Regions from separate parts of the Aquabacterium sp. TM01 genome, predicted to be linked through region 1. Evidence: predicted binding sites of a transcription regulator. Region 1 holds the regulator's gene; the other holds the start of a gene.
The links. Region 1 encodes sigma-54, which starts transcription at its own class of promoters, with help from an activator protein. Its sites were predicted from a motif close to TGGCANGNAANCTGCTTT; they were not measured.
Positions count from the first base shown of each region.

Region 2: the regulator sigma-54 is predicted to act here: its motif matches at 3,720-3,737, upstream of AC3WW4_RS00970 (DUF1549 and DUF1553 domain-containing protein).

Region 1 is NZ_AP046529.1:1,735-8,486, reverse strand. It holds gene AC3WW4_RS00230 (SPOR domain-containing protein) at 27-716, shown strand; gene AC3WW4_RS00225 (thiol:disulfide interchange protein DsbA/DsbL) at 776-1,426, shown strand; gene lptA (lipopolysaccharide transport periplasmic protein LptA) at 1,513-2,118, shown strand; gene lptB (LPS export ABC transporter ATP-binding protein) at 2,118-2,885, shown strand; gene AC3WW4_RS00210 (RNA polymerase factor sigma-54) at 2,899-4,437, shown strand; gene AC3WW4_RS00205 (DUF599 domain-containing protein) at 4,526-5,236, shown strand; gene AC3WW4_RS00200 (THUMP domain-containing class I SAM-dependent RNA methyltransferase) at 5,653-6,752, shown strand, end outside.
Region 2 is NZ_AP046529.1:167,574-174,325, forward strand. It holds gene AC3WW4_RS00965 (DUF1501 domain-containing protein) at 1-1,200, opposite strand, end outside; gene AC3WW4_RS00970 (DUF1549 and DUF1553 domain-containing protein) at 1,235-3,577, opposite strand; gene AC3WW4_RS00975 (hypothetical protein) at 4,031-5,638, shown strand; gene AC3WW4_RS00980 (ABC transporter substrate-binding protein) at 5,667-6,752, shown strand, end outside.

The DNA.
Region 1 (6,752 bases):
TGGTGACCCAGAGAGGATCCCTCCCCATGACCAGTCCACGTGCCGCTCAGCGCGGCGGTTTTTTCCTCGGCATGATCGTCGGCCTGTTGATCGGGCTGGCGCTGGCGCTGGGGGTGGCCGTCTACATCACCAAGGTGCCGCTGCCCTTCATCGACAAGGTGCCCCAGCGCACCCCCGAGCAAGACGCGGCCGAAATGGAGCACAACAAGAGCTGGGACCCCAACAGCCCGCTGTACGGCAAGAACCCCGCCGTGCCGAAGGCCGTCCCGGTCGCCTCGGCCCCGTCGTCGGCGTCTTCGCCCGAACCCACCGAGGCCCCGGTCATCTCCGCCGAGCCGGCCTCGGCCGCCGCACCCGCTCCGGTGGCCTCCAAGCCGGCCCCAGCGGCCAAGCCTGCCAGCGCCGCCGCCTCCAGCGCCCGCAATCCCGCCGCCATCCTCTCGGGGGCGGCCCCCGTGTCCACCGCGCCGGCCGCTGACGCGTTGAGCTATCAAGTGCAGGCCGGCGCCTACGCCAGTCAGGCCGAAGCCGAACAGCAACGCGCCAAGCTGGCCATCATGGGCTTGGAGTCGCGCATCCAGGAGCGTGAGGTCAACGGCCGCACCATGTTCCGGGTGCGCCTGGGGCCGTACCCGCAAAAGGATGCGGCGGAAGAGGTTCGCATCAAGCTGCAAGCCGCTGGGGTGGAGTCTGCCCTGGTGCGCATCCAGAAGTAAGCCGGGGCGCTGCCCTCGTTGATTGCCGTGGCCTTCGGGCCGGACAGAAAGGACGCTAGATGAATCGCCGCGAGTTTTCGATCCATACCCTGGGCGCATTGGGTTTGAGTGTTGGCCTGCCCGGGCTGGCCCTGGCCCAAGGCGGCCCGGTGGAAGGCACGCACTACGTGCGCCTGGCCCAGGCCGCGCCGGTGTCGGCGCCCGCCGGTAAGGTCGAGGTCGTCGAGTTCTTCTGGTACGGCTGCGGCCACTGCTACAACTTTGAGCCCTCGCTGGCCGCCTGGGCCGACAAGCTCCCAGCCGACGTCGTGTTCCGCCGCGTGCCGGTGGCCTTCCGCGAAAACCCCTTCGGCAACCACCAGCGCCTGTTCTACGCGCTGGAGGCCATGGGCCTGGTCTCGACCCTGCATGCCAAGGTCTTCCGCGCCATCCACGCCGAGGGTCAGCCGCTGGACAAGCCCGAAGCCATCGCGGCCTTCGTCGCCCGTCACGGGGTGGATGCGGACAAGTTCATGGCCATGTTCAACTCGTTTGCCGTGCAGACCAAGTGCAAGCAGGCCCGCAGTCTGGCCGAGGCCTACAAGATCGACGGCGTGCCCACCCTGGGCATCGCCGGGCGCTATTTCACCTCGGTGTCGCTCAATGGCAACCACGAGCGCACCCTGGCGACCACCAACTTCCTGATCAACCAGTCCCGCAAGGGCCGTTGAGGCGGCACACAGGCGCGCAGGCGCAGGGAAATCGCGCTTCAGACGCGATTTCCCCCTGGTTCGTGGCTAAAATCATTGCAAATTCCATGCCGATGATGACGAACCCACTTTTCCCCTCCCTGACGTGCCGTTTTGCCCGCACTGCCGGTGCGCTGGCGCTGGCCTGTGGCGTCCTGTGGTGCGCCCCGGCCGTGGCGGAAAAGGCCGACCGTTTTCAACCGCTCAACTTCGCCGCCGATGCGGCCCGGGTGGAAGACAACCAGCGCTTGAACATCCTCAGCGGCAACGTCGAGATCACCAAGGGCACCATGGTGGTTCGCGCCGACCGTGTGGAAGTGCGTCAGAACCCCGACGGCAGCCAGACGGCCACTGCCATCGGTGGGCCGGGTGGGCGCGCCTTCTTCCGGCAAAAACGCGATGGGGTGGACGAGTCCATCGAAGGCGAAGCCGAGCGCATCGTCTACGACGGCCGCACCGAAATCATCCGCTTCACCTCGCGCGCCATCATGCGCCGCCTGCAGGGCAACACCGTCAACGATCAGGTCAGTGGGCCCGTCATCGTCTACGACAACAAGACTTCGGTTTTCCAGGTCCAGGGTGGCGGCAGCAGCAGCGGGGCCACCGGCCGCGTTCGCGGTGTGATCACCCCGCGCACCACGCCCGAGACCCCCAGCACCGAAGGCGCCCGTTGATGAACGCGCCGCTGGCTACGCCTCCGCGCAGCGAACTGCGCGCCGAGCACCTCAAGAAGCGCTACGGTGCCCGCACCGTGGTGCACGATGTGCATGTGGCCGTGGCCGCCGGCGAGGTCGTCGGCTTGCTGGGCCCCAACGGCGCCGGCAAAACCACCAGCTTTTACATGATCGTGGGCCTCGTGCCCGCCGATGCCGGCGAGATCACCATCGACGGCCAGCGCGTCGAGCGCCTGCCCATCCACCAGCGCGCCCGCCTGGGCCTGAGCTACCTGCCGCAGGAAGCCTCCATCTTCCGCCAGCTCAATGTCGAGGACAACATCCGCGCCGTGCTGGAGCTGCAGGTGGACGAGCGCGGCAAAGGCCTGAGCAAGGCCGTCATCCAGGAGCGCCTGGATGGCCTGCTGCACGAGCTCAGCATCGAGAAGCTGCGCACCAACCCTGCGCTGTCCCTGTCCGGCGGTGAGCGCCGCCGTGTGGAAATCGCCCGCGCCTTGGCCACCCAGCCGCGTTTCATCCTGCTCGACGAGCCTTTTGCCGGCGTCGACCCGATCGCCGTCATCGAGATCCAGCGCATCATCAGCTTCCTGAAGGCGCGTGGCATCGGCGTGCTCATCACCGACCACAACGTCCGCGAAACGCTGGGCATCTGCGACCGCGCCTACATCATCAGCGAAGGCAGTGTCCTTGCCGAGGGTAGCCCGGCCGACATCGTCCACAACGCCGAGGTCCGTAAGGTCTACCTCGGCGAGCACTTCCGCATGTGAGCGACCGGCGCCCATGAAGCCCTCCCTGCAGTTTCGGCTGTCTCAGCATCTGGCGCTGACCCCTCAGCTGCAACAGTCCATCCGGCTCCTGCAGCTGTCCACCCTGGAGCTGCACCAGGAAATCGAGCAGATGCTCGAACAAAATCCTTTCCTGGAGCCCGAAGACGACTTCGCCCCGTTGGAGACGGCCGCCTCGCTGGAGTTCGAGCGTCAGCGCAACGAACACAACAGCAGTGAAGACGCCGGCGCCGAGCGCGAAAGCTCGCCCACCGAGGCCGACACCAGCGGCATCGACACGGCCGAGATGGGCACGACCGAGCGCGACGACTGGGAAAACGGCACCGAGCGCGACGACTTCGACGGCATCAGTGAAAGCCCTGCGCGCCAAAGCCAGGGCGACGACGAGCTCGACCCGCTCGAGCGCAACAGCCTGTCCATCACCCTGCAGGAGCACTTGAGGCAGCAACTGCTGGGCACCCGCCTGAGCGACGAAGACATGGCTGCGGTCGACATGCTCATCGAGTCCCTCAACGAGGACGGCTACCTGGCCGACACGCTCGAAGACATCGCCGCCAGCCTCCTGCCCGACGAGCCGGACGAAGACACCCTCGACGAGTTGCTCTCGCGTCTGCGCTGTGCCCTGGGCTGGCTGCAGAACCTTGAGCCCGTGGGCGTGGGCGCACGCAACCTGTCCGAGTGCCTGTTGCTGCAACTGCGGGGCATGCCCGCCGAGCCCGCGCGTGACGTGGCCATGGCGATCTGCCGCGAGCACCTCGAACTGCTGGCCCGCCGCGACTTCAAAAAGCTCATGGCCGCCACCGGGGCCGACGAGGCCTTGCTGAAAGACGCCCAGAGCCTCATCGTCTCGCTCGAGCCCAAGCCGGGTCGCGCCTTCACCCGCGCCGAGGCCAACATCATCATCCCCGACGTCATCGTGCAGAAGGCCGGGCGCAGCTGGAAGGTCATCCTCAACCCGGACGTCATGCCCAAGCTGCGCATCAACGACTACTACGCCCAGGCTCTGCGCTCCAGTCGCGGTCCGCGTGGGGGCACAGCCAGCGAGGGGCACGCCAACCTCAACGCCCGCCTGCAAGAGGCCCGCTGGTTCGTCAAGAACATCATGCAGCGCTTCGACACCATCTTGCGCGTGTCGCGGGCCATCGTCGACCGGCAAAAGAATTTCTTCACCCATGGCGAAATCGCCATGAAGCCGCTGGTGCTGCGCGAAATCGCCGACGAACTCGGCCTGCACGAGTCCACCATCTCGCGCGTGACCACGGCCAAGTACATGAACACGCCGTTCGGCACCTTCGAGCTCAAGTACTTTTTTGGCTCCTCGCTCAACACCGAAGCCGGCGGCAATGCCTCCAGCACGGCGGTGCGCGCGCTCATCAAGCAGCTCGTCGCCGCCGAAGACCCCAAGAAGCCCTTGTCAGACAGCGCGCTGTCCAGCATGCTGGAAGAGCAGGGCATCCAGGTTGCCCGCCGCACCGTGGCGAAGTACCGCGAAGCCCTCAAGATCGCCCCCGCGAACCTGCGCAAGGCCCTCTGAGCGAGGACGGGACCGCGCCACGCCCCGGTGACCGGCGCGACCCGCCCACCCCGACCGGTGTCCCTGATCTGTCTTTCATTGCTCGTCCATGTTGCTTCGCCTCCAAGACCTGATCACCATGCTGCCCTGGCAAGACTGGGCCGCCCTGGCCCTGTTCGTGTTCGGCTGGATCGGCTACGCGCAATTTGCCAGCCGCCGCGCCCGCGTCGAGCGCACCCTGCTGTCCAGCACCAACCACTACCGGCGCCTGTGGATGCTCCAGGTCACCCACCGCGACCAGCGCATCGTCGATGCCGCCATCACCCAGAACCTCGCCAGCAGCCCGAGCTTCTGGGCCTCCACCACCATCCTGGTGATCGGTGGCTTGCTGGCCGTGCTCGGCACCACCGAGAAAGCCAGCGAGTTCGTTCGCGACCTGCCCTTTGCCGTGCGCACTTCCTTGCTGGTGCTCGACATCAAGCTCATCGTGCTGCTGTCTGTCTTCGTCTACGCCTTCTTCCGCTTCACCTGGTCCATGCGCGTCTACTCGTTCGGCGCCATTCTGGTGGGCGCCGCCCCCAACGTTGACGTCTTCAACGAAGGCGGCGCCGACCGCCAGGAGTTCGGCGACCGCGCCGGCAAACTCATGGGCATGGCCGCCGAAAGCTTTGCCGACGGCCTGCGGGCCTACTACATGTCCTTTGCGGTCATCGCCTGGTTGGTGTCACCGGTGGCCTTTGCGCTGGGCACCCTGGCTGTCCTCTGGATCCTGTATCGGCGAGAATTCCGCTCCGACGTGCTGGCCATCTTGCGCCCTTGACCGCGTTCTCTTTTCATTGCGACCCCATCATGCCCATCAAGCCCCCCCGCCGCCCCGTCGTGTCCCCGGCCACCGGACGCCCCTCGGGGGAGACGCGCGACCGCGCCCCTTCGTCCACCCGCTCACCACAGGGACGCGATCCACATGGCAGTGAGGCGCACGGAAGTGGCGCACAGGGACGTGCCTCATACGGGCGCGCTCCCGGCGGACGTGACCCGCACACACGCGACGCGGCCCGCTCTGACTCAGGCCACGGGTCTCGCCCAGCGTCTCGGTCGGCCTCTGACACCTGGCGAGGTGGCGATGATCGGCGTCATGGCCCCTCTCCCGGCGGCGCCGTGTGGGGTGCCTCTTCGCGACCGGCCCCCGTCCGCTCCGGCCCCCGCCCCGAGTCGCGTGACTTCGGCCAACGCCCCGTGCTTGCCGCCGATCGCCCGTCCGCCCTTTACCTGTCCTGCCCGTCCGGCGTCGAATCGCTGCTGGCCATTGAAGCCCGTCGCATCCTGGGCGCCGCCGCACAGATCACCGAGTCCCGTGGCGGCATCGAGGTGATCGCACCTGCCACCGCGTCCGCCGCCGAGCGACAGCACACCCTGCGCGACTACGCCATGCGCCTCAATCTCGAGAGCCGCCTGGCCCAGCGCGTCCTCTGGCGTGTCGCCTCCCGCGTCTACCGCCACGAAGACGACATCTACGTCATGGCCCGTGGCGTCAACTGGTCCGACTGGATCACCCCGCAGCACACCCTGCGTGTCGACGTCGTCTCGCGCCGCAGCCACCTCCAAAGCCTCAACTTCGCCGGCCTGCGCGTCAAAGATGCCGTCTGCGACGACCTGCGCGAACGCACCGGCGAGCGCCCCAGCGTCGACACCCGCTTCCCTGACCTCGGCCTGGTCCTCTACCTTGACGACCTCGATGCCATCCTCTATGTCGATACCTCCGGCGAAGCGCTCTTCAAGCGCGGCTGGCGCGAAGACACCGGCGAGGCCCCGCTGAAAGAAACCCTGGCCGCCGCCATGCTCGCCGCCGCCGACTGGCAAGGCCGTCCCGAAGACGGCGCCTTGCTCGACCCCTGCTGCGGTGCCGGCACCATCCCCATCGAAGCCGCCCAGATCGCCTGCGGCATCGCCCCCGGTCTGCAGCGTCGCTTCGCCTTCGAGCGCCTGCTGCCCTTCCGGGCTCATCAGGCCGACTGGCAGCGCCTGCGGCAGGCCGCCCACGACCGCCAGCACCCGCCCCGCGTCCCCATCTACGCTGGCGACGTCGCCTTCCGCATGACCGACTTTGCCACCCGCAATGCCGAGCGGGCCGGCGTGCGCCAGTACATCGAGTTCAAAACCGCCGACTCCCTGCAGCGCCCCGTGCCCTGCGAGCGCGGCGTGCTCATGTTCAACCCGCCTTACGGTGAGCGCATCGACACCAAAGGCTCCGTGCGCAACGCCTACCGCGCCCGCTCCGAAGCCGACGACGAGATGGGTGAACCCGCCCCGACGTCCCGCGCCGGTCGCGAGCAATT
Region 2 (6,752 bases), 170 kb from region 1:
GTCGCGGCCGGTGCCGCTTTCGCCCCAGGAGGTGCGGCCGAACTCGGAGGTCCAGACCACCAGCGTGCTCTCCAGCAGGCCGCGCGACTTCAGGTCGGCCAGCAAGCCGGCAATCGGCTTGTCCACCATGCGGGCCATCGTGGCGTGGTTCGTTTCCAGGTCATCGTGGGCGTCCCAGTCGCGGCGCTCGGACTCGACGTTGTTGGGCAGGCCCGAGACCACCTGGATGAAGCGCACGCCGTTCTCGACCAAGCGACGGGCCCGCAGCAGCACCTCGCCGTAGCTCTGGCTGACCTTGTCGTTGATGCCATACAGGTCACGGGTGGCGGCGGTTTCCTTGCTGATGTCCACGGCCACCGGGGCGGCAGCTTGCATGCGGTCGGCCAGCTCGTAGGACTGCAGGCGGGCGCGCAACTCCGAGTCATGCGGATAGCGTTCGGCACCCAGGTTGTTCAGGCGCTTGAGCAGGTCCAGCGACTTGCGCTGCTGTGTCGGGTTGCGGGCGTCCGGGCGGTCCAGGTACAGGATGGGCGAGTTGCCGGGGCGGAAGGGCGTGCCCTGGTACACCGCTGGCAGGAAACCCGCGTTCCAGTTGGCCGAGCCGGCACGCGGCTCGCGGTCGCCGTTGTAGAGCACGACGTAAGCGGGCAAGTCTTGGTTGCGTGAGCCCAGCGCATAGGTGATCCACGCACCCAGTGACGGACGGCCCGGGTTCAGGTCGCCGGTGTTGAGTTTGAGGATGGAGATGTCGTGGGTGGCCCCCACGGTCACGCTCGACTTGATGAAGGTCATCTTGTCGCCATGCTTGGCCAGGTTGGGCAACAGGTCAGAGAACCAGGCACCGCTTTCGCCATGCTGTTTCCAGGTGCGCTTGGACGCGTACAGCTTGCCCAACCCACCCTGGGTGCTGGTCTTGATGCCCTTGAGGAAGGAGGCAGGCACGTGCTGGCCGGCCAGCTTGATCAGGTCAGGTTTGTAGTCATACAGGTCCAGCGTGCTGGGCGCGCCTTCCTGATGCAACCAGATCACCGACTGGACCTTGGCGGGAAAGTGCGGGTCCTTGGGGGCCAAGGGATCGGCCAGCTCGGCCGCGCTCGCTGCCTGGATGGTGCCCACGCCCGGGATGAAACCGCCCAGGGCGGCCCCACCGACGCCCAGGCCGGACTTGAAGAGGAATTGACGACGTGAATCGTGGCTCATGTGATGTCCTTGTGTGTTCGTGATGTGAGGAGGCTCAGAAGCGGTAGGCGAAGTCGTTGGAGTTGGCAACCGTGTGGACGAGGTCCACAAAGGCGGCCGACTTCACCGGGTCGAATTGCGCGTTGGTCTTGATGCCCGAGGGCACGGCCACTTCGAACTTGCCGTTGGCGGCGCGTTGGCGGATGGCGATCTGCTGCTCGGCCAGGAAGTGCTTGAGCGTGGCCAGCTCCTGCTTGTTGGCCGGGCGGGCAAACAGGATCTCGTAGAGGCGATTGAGCTGCGAGGTCTCGTTCGCACCGGCTTCGTTCACCACCCGTCCAGCCAGGGCCTGCGACCAGTCGAACACCACTTCGCTGTTGAACAGCGTCAGCGCCTGCAGCGGCGTGGTGGTCACATCGCGCTTGTGGTGCGGCGCGTTGGGGTTGGGCAGGTCAAAGTTCGAGGTGACAGGGTAGGGGAAGCTGCGACGTGAGAACACGTACAGGCTACGGCGATACCAGTCCTCCTTGTTCTCCGACACGGCCCAGGTGGTGTCCCCGGCGAAGTCCACCGAGTTGCCCAGACCGGCCCCCCCCTTGACGATGGGAGGCAGCACCGAGGGGCCGCCCACCTTGTCGACCAGCAGGCCCGATGCGTACAGCAGCGAGTCGCGGATGACTTCGGCGTCCAGGCGCTTGCGCGGATAGACGGCCAGCAGCTTGTTGTACGGATCGACCTTCAGCACGTCGGCGCGCTCGTCCGAGGCCTGGCGGTAGGTGCTCGACAGCAGGATCTCACGGTGCAGCTTCTTGACGCTCCAGCCGTTTTGCACGAACTGGCTCGCCAGGTGATCCAGTAGCTCGGGGTGGGTGGGCTTGGCACCGGCGCGACCGAAGTCCTGCACGGTTTCGATGATGCCCTTGTCAAAGTACTGGGCCCAGACGCGGTTGGCGTAGACGCGGGCAGTCAGCGGGTTGCTGTCGCTGCTCAGCCAGTTGGCCAGTGCGGCGCGGCGGCCAGACGAGGTGGCCGTGGGTTTGATGTCCAACTGCACCTTGCCACCCCACAGGGCGGGGATGCCGGGCTCCACCGCTTCGAGCGGACGCTCGTGGATGCCGCCAAAGCGCACATGGGTGGGTGGGACCTCCTTGTTGCTCAGCTCCAGTGCGGTGGTGTACTGGCCCAGTACGCGGGTGGGCTTGAGCTTGTCGAACTTCTTGAGCTCGACCGACAGGCGCTTGTATTCCTTGTACTTTTCGATGTTGTCCGCGTTGTAAGCCGGGAAGCCGGGCTTGGTCGTGTCTTCCAGATAGCCGGCGATGTCGGCTTCGCTGGCCACGGCATCCTTGCGCCAGTTCACCCAGCGATCGAGCGCGGTCCATTCGCTTTGCGGCTTGAAGATGGCGTCGCGGCTGTCGGTCAGGTAGCGCTCGTTGTGGAACTTGCGACCGGCTTCCCGCACGGAGTCCAGGATGGCCTTTTGCTGCGCGCGGATGTCCTTGGTGGCCTCCTGGTAGGTGGCCAGCGCTTGCTGATACTCCTTGTCGTAGGCGGTCTCCGAGCCCTTGGCCAGCGGCGTCTTCTCGTTGAAAGCGGTGTTGGCAAAGAAGGCCTGCAGCTGGAAGTACTCCTTCTGGCTGACGCGGTCGGCCTTGTGGTTGTGGCAGCGTGCGCAACCGATGGTGCTGGACAAGAACACCTCACCGACCATGTCGGTCAGGTCGGTCTCGATCTGGTACTTGCGCTGCACCAGATCGCGTGAGTTGTAGTTGTCGGGGTAGCCGGCCAGAAAGCCGGTGGCGATGCGCGCCGTCTGGTTGTCGGGCCACAGCTCGTCGCCGGCAATCTGCTCCTGGATGAAGCGGTTGAAGGGCTTGTCGGCGTTGAATGCGTCGATCACGTAGTCGCGGTAGCGCCAGTTGTTGTGGCGGGTGCGGTCTTGCTGGAAGCCGGTGCTGTCGGCATAGCGGGCCAGGTCCAGCCAGCGGCGGGCCTGGCGCTCGCCGAAGCGTTGCGAGGCCAGCAAGCGGTCGACCAGCTTGGCGTGGGCGTCGGGGGACTTGTCCTGCACGAAGGCCTGAATCTCTTCCGGCGTGGGCAGCAGGCCCCAGGCGTCCAGGGTGGCGCGGCGGATGAAGGTGGCGCGGTCGGCGTCCTTGGAGGGCTTCAGCCCTTTGGCCTCGAGTGCCGACAGCACAAAGGCGTCCACCGGGCTCCGGACCCAGCTCTTTTGCTGGACGGTGGGTGGGGCCGGATCCTTCACCGTTTGATAGGCCGACCAGGCCTTGGGGGCCGCCGCACGAGTCGGTGCAGCCGTGGCGCCCGAGGGCGCGTCTGCGGCCCACGCCGATGTCGCGGCGGCGCCCACGACCAGAGACAGATATATCGCCTTATTCATCTTTCATTACCCCTTAGCCCTCATGCGGATTGCGCATGTGTTTGACCGAATTGCACATAAGCCTGTTTGGCTGCGTCAGCGCAGAAGCGAATCTCGGTGTCCGATGTGATTCGTGCTGCTCTGTGCGCGCTGCTGGCCCTTCATTGCAACTATCGAGCCAGCTTTTTTGGGGTGGGGCTTCTGGGTTAATTGTTTTGCCAAGTTGTTGTTTTTATTGTGTATTTGTATTTTTAATATGGGTATGAACAAGGGGCATGCACAAAGGCGTTGAGCAAGCGGTGTGGGCCCTGTTGGTTAATGCGCACGGGGCATGTTGAAAAAACAGCAACCCATATTGATAAGTCAGCAGAAACCCTCAAAAAAACCACCAAAAGGCTGGCACGGCTTATGCGTAATTGGGTTTCAAGTCGATTCGCAATCCATTCGTTCCGGCATATCAAGGAGTCATTCAAGGTGCATTCGTTCAAAACCAACGTGCTGGCCAGTGCTGTGGTGCTGGCGCTGTCCGGCGCAGCCGTTCACGCTCAGCCAGCCAGTGAAATCCGTTCCCTCAAAGGCACGGTGGAAGACCTGCGCAAACAGGTGCAGGAACTCAAGAAGAGCAGTCCCAAAGCGTCGGCCAGCTCTCTGGAGCAGGCCCGCATCGATGAGCTGACCAAACAGGTCAACGAGCTGCGTGCGCTGCTGACGCAGCAACAGCAATCGGCCCAGGCTGCAGCCCAAACCGTGGCCGCCGCCGGTGGGGAAGAAACCAAAGAGGCGCTCGAAGCGCGCACCCCGGCCACCCAGGCCGACATCACGGGCCTGCGCGCTGACATCGAGAACTACAAGTACGACCAGTCCCGCCTGCAGGAGCGCAACATCCCCAGCGTGACCCGCAACACCCGCATCGGCGGCTCGCTCACGCTGCGGCATGACTTCAGCAATCCCGGTGCAGCGAGGTCAGCCTCGTCCAGCGGCAATGGTCCGACCGACCTCCGTCAGAGTGGCTTCAATGCTGCGGCCTTTGGCCTGAACTTCTCAGGGAACCTGTTCCGCGATTACGCCGAAGGTCGCAACCTCACCTATCGCCTGGCGCTGACCTCGGACAACACCGCCGCCAGCGGCAAGACGGGCATCAACCTGACCGACGCCTACCTCCGCTACAGCTTCAACCCCTCCACCGGCAACCCGGAGGACCCGCTGGGCACGATCACGCTGGGTCAGCAGACGGTGGCCTTCGGTCAGGACGCACAGGCGCTGGACCCTGAAGTCAAGGCCGTGATCGGCAATGCCGGCTTCGTCTCCGGTCTGGGCCTGAACAACCGCCAAGTGGGCTTGGTGGTGGCGGGCGACGTCAGCCCCTATGTGGACTTCACCAACAACTACCGCGCGCCGCTGCTGTCTTACTCGCTGGGCTTGTTCAACGGCAACGGTCCCAACAAGGCCGACAACAACGACTACCGCGACATCGCTGCGCGTCTGGTCTACACCTTGCCGGTGGACTACAACAGCTGGTTCCGCCAGTTGCAACTGGGGGCTTCCTATTACCGCGGCTACCTCTCACTGGGCCCGGCCAGCACGACGGCGGTGACCACGGCCACCGAGAAGGGCCGCAACGACATCTTCGGCTTCGACGTCAACTGGACGCACCTGCCGTTCTCGGTGTCCTATGAGTGGGCTTACGGCAAGCAAGAGCTCTACAAGCTCGACACGCTGGTCACCACAGGCAAGAACGCCGATGGCTACAAGCGCGGCGTGGGCCAGTACATCAACCTGGGCTACACCTGGGGCGAACAGTTTCTGGCCAGCTCACGCCAGCAGGGCAAGTTCGACGACTACTGGCCCAAGTCCTACCAGGCCTTCGTGCGCTTCGACACCTGGGACCCCAACCGCAGCGCCCTGGTCAACGACGACAAGAAGGTCGCCACCACGCTGGGTTTGAACGTGTTCTTTGCCGAGACCACCAAGCTCCAGGTGAACTACGTGCGCACACGCAACCAACTCAACGGCAAACCCTCCACCGAGGCTGCGCCTGAAACCAACAACCTGTGGCAAGTCCAGCTCAACGCCACGTTTTGACCCCCTATCTGATTTCGGAGAGATACCCATGAAACGTCGTTCCTTCAACTCGGCAGTGGTCGCCGGCCTCGGTGCCCCCGCCCTGATCGGCCTCAGCAGCCAGGCCCGCAGCCAGGCCCGCAAGCCCACCACCATCCGCATCGCCTTCTCCAACGCCGGCACCGGCGGTCGTCCCATGTCCTCGGGCACCTATCCGGCCAACGCCGCGCTGCTCGGTGACATCGAGAAGGAGTTCGCCGCCGATGGCATCAAGATCGAATACAAGTACTTCATCGGCGCCGGCCCGGCCACCAACGAGAACTTCGCCAACGGCCTGCTCGACTTTGCCTTCAGCCACGGCGACCTGCCCGTGCTGGTGGGCCGCTCCACCGGCCTCAAGCACAAGGTGATCCTGTCCAACGGTCGCCTGGGCGACGTCTACCTGGTGGGCCCCGCCAGCTCCAACGCCAAGAGCGTGGCCGACCTCAAGGGCAAGACCCTGTCGGTGCAAAAGGGCACGGCCACGCAGTTGCAGCTGTACCGCGTGCTCAACAAGTTCGGCTTCGACGATCCGGAAAAAGAGTTCCGCATCATCAGCCAAATCCGCGATGACCAACGTGCCTCGCTGGCCACCGGCAACATCGCCGGCTGCCTCGACACCCCCTTCGGCCTGGAAGCCCGCGGCGTGGCCAAGCGCATCACCGAGGTGTTTGACGACCCACTGATCTCCTCGCCAGGCACCGTCTGGGTGGGCGAGGCGTTCGAGCAGCAGTACCCCGACATCGTGCAGCGCGTGGTCACCGCCCTGGTCAAGCGCGCCCACTGGAGCACGCTGGAGGCCAACCGCGAAACCCAATACCAGCTGTGGACCCGTTCGGGCACGAACACCTACATCGACAACAAGCAGACCTGGGGACGTGTGAAGGACCTGCGCACCCGCATCAACCCGCTGTTGGACGACTACTACGTGGGCGGCCTGGTCAAGGCCATCGAAGAGGCCAAGAAGTACCGCCTGCTGCGCCGCGAGGTCAAGCTCGACGGCTGGATCGAGCGCAAGTACCTCAACCACGCGCTCGCTGAGCTGAAGCTGGAGACCTACTGGCCCACGCAAGACGCCAACGGCAAGTTCATCCGC